DNA from 3 places in the Rhizobium sp. P2_G2 genome. Region 1 is predicted to be linked to each of the others. Evidence: predicted binding sites of a transcription regulator. Region 1 holds the regulator's gene; each other region holds the start of a gene.
The links. The regulator LexA, encoded in region 1, represses DNA repair genes until DNA is damaged. The targets are predictions, from matches to a motif close to TGTTCNNNNTGTGTTCNG.

Region 2: a site for LexA is predicted at 5,304-5,321, ahead of AC1D06_RS28970 (LexA family protein). Genes of this name have one in related genera too.
Region 3: a site for LexA is predicted at 5,020-5,037, ahead of AC1D06_RS03125 (2'-5' RNA ligase family protein). Genes of this name have one in related genera too.

What each region holds. Positions count from the first base shown of each region.
Region 1 covers NZ_JBFUFF010000062.1:38,302-41,577, forward strand. Annotated here, with positions in the region: gene glmU (bifunctional UDP-N-acetylglucosamine diphosphorylase/glucosamine-1-phosphate N-acetyltransferase GlmU) at 43-1,401, shown strand; gene lexA (transcriptional repressor LexA) at 1,456-2,175, opposite strand; gene AC1D06_RS29380 (helix-turn-helix domain-containing protein) at 2,508-3,044, opposite strand.
Region 2 covers NZ_JBFUFF010000061.1:942-7,754, reverse strand. Annotated here, with positions in the region: partial or broken gene AC1D06_RS29015 (IS6 family transposase) at 1-140, shown strand, start outside; gene AC1D06_RS29010 (hypothetical protein) at 394-600, opposite strand; gene AC1D06_RS29005 (hypothetical protein) at 807-1,058, shown strand; gene AC1D06_RS29000 (hypothetical protein) at 1,141-1,416, opposite strand; gene AC1D06_RS28995 (helix-turn-helix domain-containing protein) at 1,517-1,945, opposite strand; gene AC1D06_RS28990 (hypothetical protein) at 2,172-2,453, shown strand; gene AC1D06_RS28985 (hypothetical protein) at 2,535-2,786, shown strand; gene AC1D06_RS28980 (hypothetical protein) at 3,485-3,688, shown strand; gene AC1D06_RS28975 (M10 family metallopeptidase C-terminal domain-containing protein) at 3,757-4,572, opposite strand; gene AC1D06_RS28970 (LexA family protein) at 4,684-5,184, opposite strand; gene AC1D06_RS28965 (hypothetical protein) at 5,552-5,872, shown strand; gene AC1D06_RS28960 (hypothetical protein) at 6,001-6,438, shown strand; gene AC1D06_RS28955 (hypothetical protein) at 6,747-6,813, shown strand, end outside.
Region 3 covers NZ_JBFUFF010000002.1:156,974-163,786, reverse strand. Annotated here, with positions in the region: gene AC1D06_RS03150 (M10 family metallopeptidase) at 153-1,964, shown strand; gene grpE (nucleotide exchange factor GrpE) at 2,169-2,780, shown strand; gene ybaK (Cys-tRNA(Pro) deacylase) at 2,835-3,308, opposite strand; gene AC1D06_RS03135 (arsenate reductase) at 3,339-3,689, opposite strand; gene AC1D06_RS03130 (methylated-DNA--[protein]-cysteine S-methyltransferase) at 3,849-4,367, shown strand; gene AC1D06_RS03125 (2'-5' RNA ligase family protein) at 4,359-4,961, opposite strand; gene AC1D06_RS03120 (methylated-DNA--[protein]-cysteine S-methyltransferase) at 5,214-5,777, shown strand; gene AC1D06_RS03115 (M10 family metallopeptidase C-terminal domain-containing protein) at 5,830-6,813, opposite strand, start outside.

The DNA.
Region 1 (3,276 bases):
CACGCTCTGATATTCCGTCGCAAACAACCCGGGAGAATCAACATGGCCGATCGCGTCCTGGCAGTGGTGCTGGCGGCAGGCGAGAGCAAGCGGATGAACTCCGCCAAGTCGAAGGTGCTGCACACGATCGGCAACCTGCCGATGATCTCGCACGTGATGCTGGCGCTCGGCCGCAGCGGTGCTGACTGCATCGCGCTGGTCGTTGGCCGCGATGCGGAGCCGGTCGTGGCCGCAGCGTCCGGGTCCGGTATCGAGGTCCGCGCCTTTGAACAGGCCGAGCGGCTCGGCACAGGCCACGCTGTGCTGGCGGCGCGCGGCGAAATCGAAAAGGACTACGATCAGATCCTGGTCGCCTATGGCGACGGGCCTCTGATCGAACCCGCACCGCTGATCGAAGCGCTGGAGAAAGTGCGCGCCGGCTATGATGTCGCGGTCGTCGGCTTCGAAACCGACAAACCCACGGGCTATGGACGCCTGCTTACCAAGGACGGCGAGCTCGTCGCCATCCGCGAGGAAAAGGACGCGACAGAGGCCGAGCGGAAGGTCACCTTCTGCAATAGCGGCATCATGGCGATCGATGGCCGCAAGGCTTTGTCGCTGCTGACGAAAATCACCAATAACAATGTCAAGGGCGAGTATTACGTCACCGACATCATCGAAATCCTCCACCGCGAAGGCGGCAGGGCGGCGACGGTCGAAGCGCCGAGCGACATGGTTGCCGGCTGCAACAACCGGGCGGAACTCGCCGAACTCGAAGCGATCTGGCAGAAGAAGCGCCGTCATCAGTTGATGCTCTCGGGCGTGACGATGATCGCGCCGGAAACCGTCTTCCTGTCGCATGACACGCGGATCGGCCGCGACACTGTGATCGAACCGAATGTCTGGTTCGGTCCCGGCGTCACCGTCGATAGTGACGTCGTCATCCACGCCTTCTCGCATATCGAGGGCGCCCATATTGCGCCAGGCGCAAGCGTTGGTCCGTACGCACGGCTGCGGCCTGGCGCAGACCTGGGCGAAAAGGCCAAGGTTGGCAATTTCTGCGAAGTGAAGAATGCCGCGATCGGCGAGGGCGCCAAGGTCAATCATCTGAGCTATATCGGCGATGCCATCATCGGCGCGCGGGCGAATATCGGCGCCGGCACGATCACCTGCAATTATGATGGCTTCAACAAGTTCGAAACCCGGATCGGCGCCGACGCATTCATCGGCTCGAACAGTGCACTTGTCGCACCGGTGACGATCGGGGCAGGGGCGCTGACCGCCTCCGGCAGCGTGATCACCGAGGATGTTCCGGATGGCGCCGCCGGCTTCGGCCGCGCCCGTCAGGTCAACAAGGAGGGCTATGCGATCGCGATCATGGCGCGCAACAAAGCGCTCAAGGAATCAAAGAAGAAGAAATGATATTAAGCCGACGCAGGCGAGGCTGCTCGCCGCGCGTCAACCGATCGCCGCTTGTCAGTGATAGCGGCGGATGAGTCCGACCAGCTTGCCCTGGACCTTGACGCGATCCGGCCCGAAGATGCGAGTTTCGTAAGCCGGATTCGCGGCCTCAAGCGCAATGGAAGCCCCTTTGCGGCGGAAGCGCTTGAGCGTCGCTTCCTCGTCGTCGACGAGCGCTACGACGATGTCGCCCGGGCTCGCCGTGCTGCCGTTGCGGATGATCACCGTGTCGCCATCGAGGATGCCGGCCTCGATCATCGAATCGCCTTTGACCTCGAGCGCATAATGTTCGCCGCTGCCGAGCATGCCGGCCGGGACGGAAATATCGTGGGTGATGTTCTGGATCGCCGAAATCGGCACACCGGCGGCGATGCGGCCCATAACAGGGATTGCCACCGCTTCACCGGAGTTCTCGTTGGCTGCCGGCTTCGGCGCGGGCGCCGGCTGCACCTTGCCGAGCGAGCCTTCGATGACGCTTGGATTGAAACCCTTCTGCGGCGGCTTGATGCTCGGCGAATAGGCCTCGGGCAGCTTGATGACTTCGAGCGCCCGGGCACGGTTGGGAAGCCGGCGAATGAAACCACGCTCCTCCAATGCCGTGATCAACCGGTGGATGCCGGACTTCGAGGCCAAATCGAGCGCATCCTTCATCTCATCGAACGAAGGGGGCACGCCGGACTCCTTCATCCGCTCATGGATGAACAGTAGAAGTTCCTGTTGTTTTCTCGTCAGCATGGACGTCCCCTTGGGAATCGTGAAACAAATCTCGAACAAACACTATATGTTCCATGTATGTTCCGCAAGGGTTTTAAATATGGTTAACGCGTGGAGGCGCGAAAGATATTTCGGAATGGCTGTCAGAGCTATTCTGGAATGAAAATGGCAACGCACCTTTGTTTTCAAAGGATAATTCGCGGAAAAATAGTGTTACCAATCGCCAGATTGAGCAACACCAAATTCTTCATTCCAGGATAAATATTAAGTCATTGTTTTAAATTAGTTTATTGAGCAACTAGCGGAATTGGTGAACGGAGCATTCTGGCGATTGAGCAACAGATTGAGCAACCCTAGATAATACGCTCGTCCTCCCACCACGGCGGAGGCGGAGCATCGAATTCACCTACGGCATACTCGGTGACCAGTGCTTTGTAGATGTCCTGAGGCTTGATCAAACCGGATTTCAGCCATTTGTCCCGAGATGCCTTGATCCGAGTTACGTACTCACCGACCCAAATGTGGATCGTCGCTAGTTGGTCATCCGTCAACCCGCCAGCAAGCCTCCGGTCGGGTTCGGACTTGGAGTTTGCAAGCTCGTGACGCGTTGCGAGCAATGCTAGCCAGAGATCTTCCTTGTCAATCTCAAGGGGTTTGTCAGTAAGACCGTGTCGCCCGACCGTTTTGGGCTCTCCGCTGCCCGACATCAACCAGTCTAGGGAAACTGTACCTCCAGAGAGCATTTCGGATAGGTATTTTGCTGGCACTGACGCCCGGCGCCTCCATGCCGCAATGGTACTTCTTGATACCCCGAGATAGTCGGCAAGCTCTTGATCCTGCTTGAGATTCAATGCCTGCTTTGCTCTCGCGATTATACCGACGACATCCATGGTGCACAAAATGTCACTTTTCTGTTTGACTAGTGACAAAATGTAACTTACATATTGTCACATGACTAATGTGCACAGGGCGATTTGCAATGCAAGTGGCTGAACGATTTGATTATCCCACGGTGCGCGCCGCCTTTATCATTCGCGGTACCTCTTTTTCCCGCTGGTGCTTAGAAAACGGCGTCTCCAGGGCGTGGGCAATCGCGGTCTTGAACGGAGAACAAGACGGTCC
Region 2 (6,813 bases), on a different contig from region 1:
CTGCGCGTCGAACGATCGCGGGTTTCGAAGCGATGCTGTGGCTGAGGAAAGGCTTTGGCTTTTCCGGCGGCTGGACCGTCAACGACCAGAACGATCTGCTTGCGCGCCTCTTCGGACTGCAAAAGGTTAACAAAGCATGAAAAACAGCCCCGCAATAGGGTCATTCCGGCCTCGTTAAAAGTTTGCAACACGCCCTTTCGGGCGGCAACACGACAGTTTTCGTTGACAGCGACGGCAATGGAAAAGCCGACATGGCCATCCATTTGGATGGCGGTATTCATTTGCAGGATTCTGATTTCTTGCGGTGAGGTTGATATCAGTCGAGAAGGTGCAAATGGGAACTTTTTCGCATTGCGTCGATTGATAAGCATCCCTCCCAACTTCAATCCCGGTTCATTTTGGCCGGGATTTTTGTTTTGATTGATCAGTGTCGTTTGGGATTCCTTCGTTTTCTTCCAAATAGGCGAATGACGCCGTTTCAGCTTCGGCGAATGTCGAAAACGGTCCTTCCAGATACAGGGTTTTGTCCTTGCGAACGATGACCGCACCTTTGCTGACTGGATCGAAAATTACCTGATAATGTTTGCTGTCGATTTGCATTGTCGGCTCCTTTCAGCCGGAATGCTCTTTCATATGCATTGTTCCTAAAAAACGAAAAGTTGAAAAGATTGCCGACTAGATTGCAATTTCGCGAACATGTTCCGGTGCGATACCGTACAAATCGCCATTTATTGCGACATTTCGATAGCGACCTTTCCTTTTTTGGATAAGGTAATTCTAATAAAAGGCACTCCAAGGAGAAGCCAATGTTGTTGGAGTTTGATATGGCTGGTGCCGGTGTTTTTCGTCCCGATCAAATCGCTCTTGTGCAGGCTGTCTTCAAGGAAGTGATTGCCGAACCGTGGTTTGATAGGTCAGGGGATAATCCAAGGCGACTTGCAAAAACATTGATCGAAATGTACCGGCGTGATCAGCTTTCCCACGATATGCTCAAACTGGCGGGTGAGGCTATTGCCAAAGAGCAATTTTCTATAGAATTGACAGGCGACCAATCGTGATTGTGAAGTGCGCGTCCAGAAGCGAGCCTTACGAGGCACCGTCTTTCAATAGGGTGTGGCGGGCCGAAACCCGCCATTCGCGTTATTGCTGAATTTCCACATCCGGGTTGTCGTTCTCGTGCACGATTACATCCGGCTGCTGTTTCTTAATGATGACGGTCTTTTTGTTGCTGTCGTCAATGGCCGCACCGGTTGTCAACCCAACCGCACCGCCGACAACAGCACCAACAGGCCCACCAAGGAGAGCGCCGGTTGCCGCACCCCCTGCCATGCCGGTCACTTTGGCATCCGCGGCAAATGCATGTGGTGCCACGGCAGAAGCCGCAATCAGAGCGGCTACGAAAATTGAGGTTTTCATGGTGCATTCCTTCCTGAACTGCTCGATGGAAGGGCAACGCAAAGTGAATGCGATAGTTCCGGCTTACTGTTTTGAGGTTAGGGCGGCGGTGAAGTGTCACTTAATCGGTGTTGACCAAGTCATCGGTCCTGTCATTCCCATACATTTCAGCCAAAGCTTCTACCAAGTTCACGAAAGCACGACGTTTGCCCGCATCCTTGATCGTAAGGAAGTTTGTGTTCAATGCGACAGCTTCTCTCGACTTCAGATACGGTGCAATGCCGCCACGCTCTGGTTCGTCATTCGTCGTATCGCTCGGCAGAATGTCGCCACCCTCGAAAAAGAAGCTGATTTGGACGCCTAAGATTTTGCAGATCGTCTGAAGGCGGCCGGCGCTTATCCGGTTTGCGCCTTTTTCATATTTCTGAACCTGTTGAAACGTAACGCCAAGTGCGTTCGCAAGCTCTGTCTGGCTCATATGACGAAGCTGCCTTTGCAGGCGAAGTTTCGACCCTGCATAAACGTCTGCAGAATCCGGTGACTTCGGCATCTGGTTCCTCCCGCGGCGACAAGGCACTCATTAGCTAGCTAGGAAATTTGCAAAACGGAACCAGCTTTTTCGTCTATCCACGCAAAGATGGCTAGCGGGAAATCCGGTACGAAACCGCACAAATCAAACCCTACCACGATTTTTGATAGCCGAATCGCAATAGTTAATGCTTTACTAATATTGTCATATGCGACCGGGCGTGATCGCATTGCGACAAGGGGAAGATATGGACAACATGCTTTCGATGAAGTCGTCGTCTGGCATATTTGAGCCGGTCGAATTCGCAACCATCCTCGCCGTGTACAAGGAGATTGCCGCCGAACCTTGGTTCACGCGTTCGCCGGAAAGACAACAAGCCTTTGCCCGGCACATTTTGATCGAATTTAGAGCAGGAACCCGCTCGTTTGAAGAATTTCGTCTTATCTGTTTGGCGGCGGCGAAGGTCAATTTTGCGGAAACTGGAGACTCGTATTCGGCAGTCGAGCCAGACATTTTGATGGCGTGCTGAATTTCACTATGAACAGGGTGTTCATGTGGCGGTCACGGTCAATTTGTTATTCATTCGCGCCTTCCAGTCAGGAGGCACGCAATGCCATTCTCGAATGTTGACCTTCAGCCAGATCAATTCGCCTTGGTTCGGCGAGTGTTTGAGAAGATCGTTGGCGAACCGTGGTTCGATCGGAGCCGAGAAAATGAATCTGCTTTTGCATCGATGATCGTGCGCGAATCCGAACGCGGCACGACCGATGAAAGTGCTTTGACAAAATGCTGCAAGGCAATTGCCGAAGGACGGTTTTCCGCGAACACTGCTGATCGCGGCGACGTGGCTGAATCAAACTAAACGTGGGTTGCTCAAAGAATATACGATAGCAACCAGCCGCCAAGAAAAAACCGCCCGAAAGCGAGAGTGATTACCACTAGCGTGTGGTTAAGTGAATTGCCTTTGGCGGTTTGGACGATCGCTTTGACATGATGGCATTGCGATACAAGAACTTTGAGTTTGAGTGCAGTCGATTTCAATCAAAAGATTAAAGAAGATTCATTCACCACCAACCTATTCGCATAGGAAGACCACTAGTCCTGCAAAGTTGAAGACTGAAGAATTGAAGCTTGCTAAGACAGAGCAAATCAGATTGGTTGTCATGCAACGCGGCGGACTTGGATAACACCTTAAAATAAATTTGAACCAAGGCGTTTTAACCGGCAATCGTATATCGATCTTGCCGGTTTTTCTTTTTAGCAAATCATCGATATTTGTCTCGAAAGCCGCCGGACCAACCGGCACCATCCAAGACTTTGTTCCTTGGTATCGTCGAAGATACTGATCGAGCCGCATTGTTGTTGAACCACTTTAAGGTCGGCATTTCCGGACTGGTCTATGTAGGCCTTTAGGCCAACAATGACATTGGTCGGCCCGGTCCATTCTCTCGGTTCCGCGGCTCTTGAAGCCAATGAACCTATTCCGGGCGGCTGGTCGCGGCTTGAGGCTCGAGCATTCGTCTCGTCGATTTCAAAGTTTGTGAAAGACGGAGCGCGCTCATGCTTGGCAACCTGACCAATCGAGTCGAGAAGCTGGAAACGATGGCAGGCACAAACACGAAGACCAGTCCGAAAGTGGTTCGGATCGTGACCACCGATGAGGAGGAAGCCAGCGTCGAGCGCCTTGCCAGGGAAGCTGGCCTGGAGAGCAACGACATTCTGATCATCCGGCTCATCGGCGTCACGCCTACACCGCGGCAATAGCTGCAGGCTGAAGCAATGGAATACCGAGCAGGTGTTTCCGGAGTACGTCCGCTGCTGGCAACGAGGCTCTAAAGGATGAAATCGTGGGCGTTCAGAGCGATGTTGTGATCGAGCTTGATCATGAAATCGACTCCCTTGGACCCGTTGATCTCGCCTAAAATCCACGTCTGGCTGTCGTGGTATTCGTACCGAAGTTCGCCGCCAACTGTGCCTTTGTCGGAGAATTCGTTTTGCCCGATCCATTTAAAGGCATCGTTCTTCGAGGTGGTCAAATTCGCGTCGATGGCGTGGAGATCGATTTTATCGCCGCGGCCAAAATCAGTGATGGTGTCGACGCCAGCATCAAGCTTTGAATCCGTCTCAAGCTTGTAAATGAAAATGTCGCTGCCAGGCCCACCCGTCAGCGTGTCGTTGCCATAGCCGCCGACGAGCCGATCATTGCCTTTGCCGGCGTCAAGATGGTCACTACCTTCGTTCCCTGCGAGAATATCGTCGCCAGCGTAGGTGCCGTAGCTGTCATCAGCTGTTCCGCCTGAGAAAGTGTCTTTCCCAGATAGAGTGCTCGCGATAAGTTTGAAATCATCCCATTTGTCGTGGGTCGCGGCTACTGACAAGAGCTTTTCGGCGGTGATGTGAACCCCAGAGATGCTGTAGTACTTGAAGTCGTGGTCGAAATTTGCGTATCCGGTGAATGTCCCGCTCTTCAGGTCGCCCTGGCTGTCGTATTCGATGTTAGAGCCGTCCAGCTCAATGTATTGGTGGTTCCCGTAGTTAAGCACAATCTTCGAGCCGGTGTGAACGACCATCGTCCCATGCATTAACAGCGTGAAGTCCGAGTGCTGGAGATTGATCGGATAGCGGCCGTTAACTTCGATATTTGCCATGTAAAAGTTCTCCCTAGGCTTGAGGGCACCACACCATAGCCTCAACCGGGAGTCTAGCCCAGCCAAGTCCGCCTTCAGCGTTCGCCCACAAGGAACGGCTTTCTCTTTCGATTAAATTACTTTGATCGACCGCGCCTGTCCCGGCATCCTGGTGATGTAACCTCGCTCCTCCAAGCCGACCATCAGCCTGTTTATCGTGGATTTCGAGCCGATCCCCATCCCGATCATTATCTCGTCGTAGGTCGGCGCGATGCCATTGTGTTGCGCGGCGTAACTCCTCATGAAATCCAGCAGTTCCGATTGTTTGATCGTGAGGCCGCCTGTCTTAGCAGGCGCTGAGCCCATCAATTGCGCGATTGCGTCCGCGAGCGCCGGCTGCTCGAGCAAAATGCGGCGCGCCTCTTCCTCGACAATCAACGTTCTGCTGCCAGTTCTTTCGTCATTCGATGTGCGACCGCCTTCGGCGCCGGAAAGCGGCGGCAGTTCGTGGCTCAACCGTCTGATCATTTCGCGGTTGACTGGGATCCCGCTTTGCCGCGCCGACTGCCTGATGCGTTCGAGCATGCTCCGTGGCATTCGGACAGCATAGGCAATTTTCTCATCGTCACTCATCGTGGCTTCCGTCATATTGATTTTGCCCGACAATATCGCCGCTGGCGGCGCGGAGTCCAACAGGCCTGAAACGGCATGGCCGCGTCGCAACTCCCGCCTGCTTGACTCTCTGCTGCACCATGAACATTATAGGAACAAATTCCGCCGAGCGGCGGATTGAAATCCTATGATCATGATGGAGCACTGCCATGGCGACAGCGGCGGAAGGACAGTTGCGTCTTGATTTTACGGAGCGGTCGGCGCCGCCTCAAACGCCAAAGATCTACCTGTGTCCGTGTCGAGAATGCGACTTCGCGCGGCAAGAAGCAGCTCTAAGCCCCGGGGAGGTGGCGACCGCCAGGCGGCCGAAACTCATGTGGAGCCGGCCATGAGACGCAAGAACGAGATGTCCTATAGGACCGTCGATCGAGAATGGCCTCATCAAGTCGCAGTGCCAGCCGAGCGAACCCGCCAACGCATTTTCGACGAAGTGATGCCCTTTTGCGCTGGCTTCTCGATGTCGCCTCGAAGCCAGTCGGTCCGGCACGATGGCATCGACTATAACATCTGGTGCTTTGCTGACCCCGAGCACGCCAGGCTGTTCAAGGAGCACTTCGGAGGCCTCGACTTCAACCCGAAGGACCGCGGCAAGGGTAAGAACTGGCGAACATGGAACCGGCCGCCAGCCGCCGGCCAAAATGTGGGCTGAGAGCTGGACCAGCCGGAGATTTCAAACGCGTTCTTGGCCGCAGCATAAGCTCAACTCCAAGGCGCTTGACTCACTCGAAGATACGTGAACAAAATAAGAACATGTCTCGGAAGGGAAGGAGTTGAACGATGTCTGACAAATACGAGCCAATCGGCCCCTATTCCCAATATAGTGACCATATGACCCAGGAAGAGTACGACAGGATGAAGGCGCGCGGCCCTGCGGTAGCTGCAATGCTCGACAAAGCTGAAGAGGAATGGAACGCATTCGTTGCTACCGCCAGCGACGAAGAGATTGTCCGCGCCTACTTGGGCTCCCGTGTCATCCTCTGGCAGAAACTACCCTATGACTGGATGGAAATGGACATTGAAGACCTGGACAACATGAACCTGATTGATTACCCGGACGAGGTCCAGAAGGCCTACGAGCGAAGCCGTGCCAATCCCCATCAGCGGGCGATGTTCGAACGAGACTATGAGCGCGGTGAGGATTTGACCGAGTGGTATCTAGCGGGGCTGCACGAACGGCACGGAAAGCCGCCTGCCGAGTTGAGGCTTGTTAAGTAGCGTGATCGTGGCGCCCTCTTGTACCGCGACGGCCCATTCAATGGCTTCACGCTCAACGAACTGTTTGCGGCCTCGGAGGCAGCAAAGAAGCTGACGCTGGGTGATCTCCCCGCCGCATGGTTTCTTACAGCTCAATGCCAATCCTGTGGTCGGGATACCGTCATAGACCGCTGGCGCCTGGAAGCTGAGCGCGGCTCAACGGTGCCCGTGATGAAGCTGGCGCGTCGGCTTCGTTGCACGAGATGCAATGTTCGTGGCGCGAGCGTCATCCATTTCCAAAGGGTGCCGAGATAAGCACGGAGTACCCCTTGCCTGAGAGAAACGGTTATACCCGCAGGCAGATGGCCTACACCTTGGCTCAGGCTGATATCGACG
Region 3 (6,813 bases), on a different contig from region 1:
ATAAATTCCCGCAGTTTGTGATTGTCAAGCTACGGAGAGCCTTCCATTTCTGGTCTATATTTTGGTGATGCAAGCAACGCGCCGATTTCGGTCGGCGCGGGCGGAATGACGCGTCAACTTCGTCAGTCATGCGTTCGGGGGAGGGCATTGCGATGCAGACCATTACCTTTTCGGAACAGGACTTCGGTTCCTTCGACCCGATCTACAAATGCAAGGTCAACATCATCCAGTTCCACGGCCAGATCGTTGCCGATGGCGCCCAGGTGACGTCGCCGGTGCTGGCACACGACACGACCTATATGGGGCCGGTGTCCTGGACGTTCAGCAATCCGGTCGATCGCGTCGAATTCGATGTCGGCTATTTCGACGATGTCGACACCACCACGGTCAAATTTTTCGACGCGGCGGGCAACCTGCTCGAGCGGTTCAAAAATGACCAGACCGGCTTCCAGCATTTCGTCTACAGCAACGCGGTCGGAATCGCGCGCGTCGTCGTCAACAACGACAAGAATGACGTGCAGGGCTTCGGCGTCGACAATATGTCGTTCCGCAATCAGCCGCCGCAGGTCAACCTGACCAATACGGACGACATCAACGGACTGCTCTGGGGCTGGAAATGGGATCACAAGGATCTCACCTATTCCTTCCCCACCAGTTCCGATGAATACACCCATAACGGCTACAAGGCGGTGACCGGCTTCGAGGCGATGAATGCGGACCAGCAGAGCGCTTGCGCCACCATCCTTGCCAATGTCCAGGGCGTGTGCGGGCTGACCTTCACGCAGACTGCCGACGTAAACGCCGATATTCGTTTCGGCGAGGCCGATACGATCGACTATTCGGACGGAAGCGGAGCCCATATCCCCGGCAGCCGCACGGCCGAGGGTAATCCTCCCGACCCGGCCAGGGCGACGGTCGGCTGGGGCGATTGCTGGTTCGTCCACAACACATACGACATGCCGACGGTCGGCAGTTTCGCCTATGCGTCAGGTCTGATGCATGAACTCGGCCACTCGCTCGGCCTCAAACACGGCCATGTAAGCCAGGGCGGTCACGGGATCACATTTCCGCAGCTTCCCGCGGATCACAATTCCTTTGAATATTCCGTCATGACCTATCATCAATATGTCGGCGACACGACCCGGGGCGACAGCGCGATCGACCATCCGACGACTCTGATGCAGGATGACATTGCCGCCCTGCAATATCTCTACGGCGCCGATTTCAGCTTCAACAATGGCGATACCGTCTATAGCTGGGACGACAACAACCAACTGCTGATCAACGGCACAGGGCAAGGCACGCCCGTCAATCATCGCGCCCTCCTGACCATCTGGGACGGCGGCGGCACCGATACCTATGATTTTTCCAACAAAACCGCGAATCTCACCGTCAACCTCAATGCCGGCGAAGGGTCGACCTTCGGGCCGCTCGCCGATCTCGGCGACGGCCATCACATGGCCCGTGCCAACGTCTACAATGCGCTTCTCTACAAAGGCAAAACCGCCTCGCTGATCGAAAACGCCACGGGCGGCACCGGCAACGACAAGTTCACCGGCAATGTGCTTGCCAATACGCTCATCGGCGGCGATGGCAACGACCGCCTCGACGGCAGCTATGGCAATGACATCCTGACGGGTGGCAACGGCAACGATGTCTTTATCTTCAGGACCCTTCTCGACGGTGTCAACAATGTCGACTCGATCACCGACTATACGGTCGGCAGCGATCTCGTTCGCCTTGAGAACAAGGTGTTCACTGCTCTCCCCGAGGGCGTTCTAGATCCCACGGCCTTCTTCGATGGTGCACAGGCGCATGACAGATCCGACCGCATCATTTATAACGACGCCACAGGTGCCTTGATGTATGACGCAGACGGCAGCAGGAACGGTGCGGCCGCCATCAAGTTCGCTCAGCTGTCGACAGGCCTTGCGATGACCAACACCGACTTCATCGCCATCTGAGCAGGTCCTCCGCATCGGCACACGGGCCGGCGCCAGCGCCGCCTCTATATCTCTGCGATCTCCGCAATAACCTGATTGCGACATCTGTCATGCGATTGCCATGCTCCATGCACTGGTAGGAATCTTCACCGAAACCCTTGATTTTTTCGCGCTAAACCTCGATATCCGCAGCAAATCACGACATACCAGTATGCGGAGACCGCCATGACGGATGAAAATAACAATGCGTATCAGACGGACGCCGACAATGATGTGAATGCGGCGCAGGGTGCCGATGGCCAGCCCGCCGTAGCGCCGGAGCCCGATCCGATCGATGTGCTGAAGGCCGAGAATGCCGATCTCAAGGACCGTTATCTCCGGCTCGCCGCCGAGATGGACAATCTGCGCCGCCGCACCGAACGGGATGTGAAGGACGCCAAGACCTACGCCGTCACCGCCTTTGCCCGCGACATGCTGGCGGTTTCCGACAATCTGCGCCGCGCGCTCGATGCCATTCCGGCCGAAGCGCGCGCCGGCGGCGATGCCGGCTTCGTGTCATTGGTCGAAGGCGTCGAGATGACCGAGCGCTCCATGCTTTCGGCTTTGGAACGCCACGGCGTCAAGAAAATCGCGCCCACCGGTCAGAAATTCGACCCGAATTTCCACCAGGCGATGTTTGAGATCCCGAACTCGGAAATCCCGGCCAATACCGTGGTCCAGGTCGTGCAGGATGGTTATGTGATCGGCGATCGCGTGCTGCGGCCCGCCATGGTCGGCGTTTCTAAGGGCGGCCCCAAGGCGGAAGCCCAGAGCGGCACACCGGAAACCGCAGCCTGATAAGGCACATTTTTCAAATGACCTCCTGGCCGCCTGGAGAAATATTCCCGGCGGCTAGGCGACAACAGATGCGAAAATCGCGCTGGCTGCCTTTACGGCCGCCTGCGGCGCCAGCTTCACTTGCAGCCCGCGCTGGCCGCCATTCATGAACACCAGATCATGCGCCATGGCTTCGGCCTCGAACACGGTCGGCACCTGCTTCTTCTGGCCGAACGGCGATATGCCGCCGACGACATAGCCGGTGGCCTTCTCCGCCGCGGCCGGCTTCATCATGTTGGCCGACTTGCCGTGGAAGGCGGCCGCCAGCTTCTTCATGCTGACTTCCTTGTCCGAGGGGATGACGACGCAGACCGGCTTGCCGTCCACCTCCGCCATCAGCGTCTTGAGCACGATCGCGGGTGAGACGCCGAGCGCTTCGGCTGCCTGGATGCCGATCTTGTCGGCATCGGGATCGTAATCATAAGTGAGCACTTCGAATATGGCGCCCGCCTTGGCAAGCGCGAGCGTCGCACGCGTGGATTTGGACATGATCGCCCCCCGATCGGCTATCGGTATGGATTAGCGCTGAAACAATGCAGCGTATATGTCCGGCTTGAATCCGGCGGTGATCCTGTCGTCTTCCACCAGCATCGGACGCTTGATCATCGTCGGGTTCTGCACCATCAGCCGGATAGCCTTGTCTGCATCCAGATCGACCTTGTCGGCATCGGGAAGCTCTTTGAAGGTCGTCGAAGCCTTGTTCAGCACCTTCTCCCAGCCAAGCTTTCTCACCCAGTTCTTGACCGTGCCGGCATCGATTCCCTCGGCGCGATAATCGTGAAAATCATAAGCGACATCGTTCGTCTTCAGCCAGTCGAAGGCCTTTTTCATCGTGTCGCAGTTCTTGATGCCGTAAATCCTGGCGGACATGCTTGTCTTCCTGTCTGTTTCTGCCGTCTCTATCAATCCACCTGCGGATTTGGAATATGAGATTTCCCTGGCGTCGATCAAATCGGGTGGCGACCGCGACATCTCGACTCTATCTATTGGCTGCCGCCATTCCCGAATGACCCGTTTTCCGGATTTCTCATGGCCATCAAAAGCCTTCAACTCTCCTCCATCGAAGCCGATCATGCGATCGGTCCGATACTGATCGTCTTGGACGGGGAGAAACTCGTCGCCCTCGATTTCGATTCTCCCGAAGGCCGTCTGCGTCAAATTCTGCAGCCGCGTTACGGCCGTGACCTCAGTTTCGAGGAAACCGTCTGTCTGACCCACATTGCCTCCGCCATCCATGCTTATCTCGACGGCGCCTTGGATGCGCTCGACAGCATACCTGTCGAGCCGGGCGGCACGTCTTTCCAGCGGCAGGTCTGGATGGCATTGCGCGCTATTCCAGCCGGCACGACATTGAGCTACGGCGAACTGGCTGCCCGGCTGGACAGGCCGAACGCGCATCGGGCCGTCGGATCGGCCAATGCGCTCAATCCCGTCAGCATCGTCATCCCCTGCCATCGCCTTGTCGGCAGCAACGGTGCCTTGACCGGCTATGGCGGCGGCATGGAACGCAAGCGCTGGCTGATCGACCATGAACGCCGCTCACGCTAGCGGCGGCCATTGCCAGAGGCTCTCGTGCCGGCATTCGCCGATATGGCTCCAGATGATATGGAAATCCCGCACCAGCCATCGCACCGGCGTTTCCAGCGATTGCCGCATCACAAGCTGTTCGGTGTAAAACAGCGTCAGATGCGGGGTGAATGTCCGTGTCGCTTCACTCTCGACACCCGGCTGGCTTTGGGCCGCGGCGATATTTTTCTGCAGTTCGATGAGGTAGCGATTTGGCTGGCTGCAGCATAAGATCAGCGCCTTTTTGTCATGCGGCCGCTGGAAGCTCATGATCTGGTCGAACGTCAGCATGAAGGGTTCGACCGCGACCGACGACAATTCCTCCTTCTTCGCAGCCAGATCCATAAGGGAGAACATGTTATGCATGCCCAGCCCTTGGAGCGTGACATGCGGCGGCCGAATCTCCTCGGCGACACCGAGGCGGCGCATGAAAACTCCGGCTATATCGGTCGCTTGTCTGGCCGCGGCAGCGGATGCCTGCAGGCCAACAAACAAATCCACTCTGGCCTTGAAACTTGGCGGCGGATTGTTGTCTTCGCCCCCGGTCAAATCGAATTCGAATTGTGCGCGTGACATTGGCATCTCCATCAGTTCGTTTGACGCCTTCACTAAGCCTCAAAAATACCGGCAGATCAAGAACAAAAAGAGAACAAATTGCTTTGACAAGGGCCGTGGTTTCGAGTCAAACTGATATACGCAGGCGAAGCCAAAGACGTTTCAGCTCGATGTGAGAAACCGCGAGAAATGCGCATTTTGTGCAAGAATCGGGTGGAGGCTGGAGGATTTGAGCACGATATATGGGGCATATCGAAACACGAGGGCTGAACCATGGCTCAGATGAATCAATTCTATCATGTCTTCGAAACCGCAGCCGGTTTCTGCGGGATCAGCTGGAATGAAAGCGGCGTCACACGCTTCCAACTGCCGACCAAAGCCGCGGAGTCCACGGAGAGACTGCTGCTGCGCCGCATCCCGACTGCCAGCCCCGCCACACCGCCGGCCGAGGTCATGGACACCATCGCCGCCGTGAAACGCTATTTCGACGGTGAAGCTGTCGATTTCTCCGGCGTGAGGCTCGATCTCGGCGAGCAGGACGATTTCTTCCGGCGCATCTATGATGCTGCCCGCCGCGTCGAATGGGGCCACACGACCACCTATGGCACGCTTGCCAGGCAACTCGGCGCCGGCCCCGAGGCCGCCCGCGATGTCGGTCAGGCGATGGCGAAGAACCCGGTGGCGCTGATCATCCCCTGCCATCGCGTGCTGGCGGCCGGCGGCAAGATCGGCGGTTTCTCGGCGCCGGGCGGCTCTGATTCCAAGCGGCGCATGCTGGAGCTGGAAGGCGTGGAGGTCACGCCGCCAAAGCCGGTGCAGCAGTCGCTGGCCTTTTGACGGCGGGGACACGTCTGCGTGACCGGGAAGCAGGCGTGTCGGCGACCACCTGTCAGAGAATGAAATCGTCCTTCGTCAACGCGATCGCACCATCGAGGTGAATGGCGAAATCGGCTTTCTTGTCACCGTTCGTGTCGCCATACACATAGGTGTCGGCGTCCTGCTCGACGAAACGCAGTTCGCCGACCTTGCCGGTGAAAGCCGCCGAACCGAGATAGGTGAAAGCCTGGTTTCCGGATATCTGCGAATTGGCGTCGATGGCCGAGAGAGCGATGTGATCGCCGTCTGTGCCCGAGAAATCGAGGATCGAATCCTGGCCGACAGCGGCAACCGTGCTGTCGGCCAGCGTCTTGAAGACGAAGCTGTCTGCCTGCGTGCCGCCGGTCATCGTGTCTGTGCCGAGACCGCCATAAAGGGTATCGGCACCCGCGCCGCCGGAGAGCGTGTCGTCGCCGTTGCGCCCTGACAGGACGTTGGCGACGTCATTGCCGATCAGGATGTCGGCGGCGGCAGCACCCCTGGCATTCTCGATGACGACAGAATGGGCAATGGTGTAGCCGCCGGTCAGTGTCTCGGATGTCGAAACCCAGCCGCCGCCGCCGATCTCGGCTTTGAGCGTGGCAGCGCGCAGGTCGATCTTTGCCCGGCTCTCGCCGCGATAGGCAATCGTGTCCGTGCCGCCGGTATCCCAGATGGTCGTGTAGCCGTGGTCGAAGTCGACATTGTCGGTGAACGTATATGTGTCGTTGCCGGTATTGTGGGCGCGCGCGCCATAGATGTGCTGCAGCGACGCGATATCGATCGCGCCATAGGAACCTGGCTGCGCATTGACCGGCGTGTCCAGATCCACGGCATCGGTGAACGGATTGTCCTCTCCCAGGAAGGGGAACGTATATCCCATGACGGTATAGAGCTGCGAGTTCAGGTGGCCGGTCCCGTGGTCTTCCGGATTGACCACGCCCGGAAGTTTCGGCCCCTTCGATACGTCATGCGGATGCTTCAGCCCGAGCGCGTGTCCCGTTTCGTGCAGCCATGT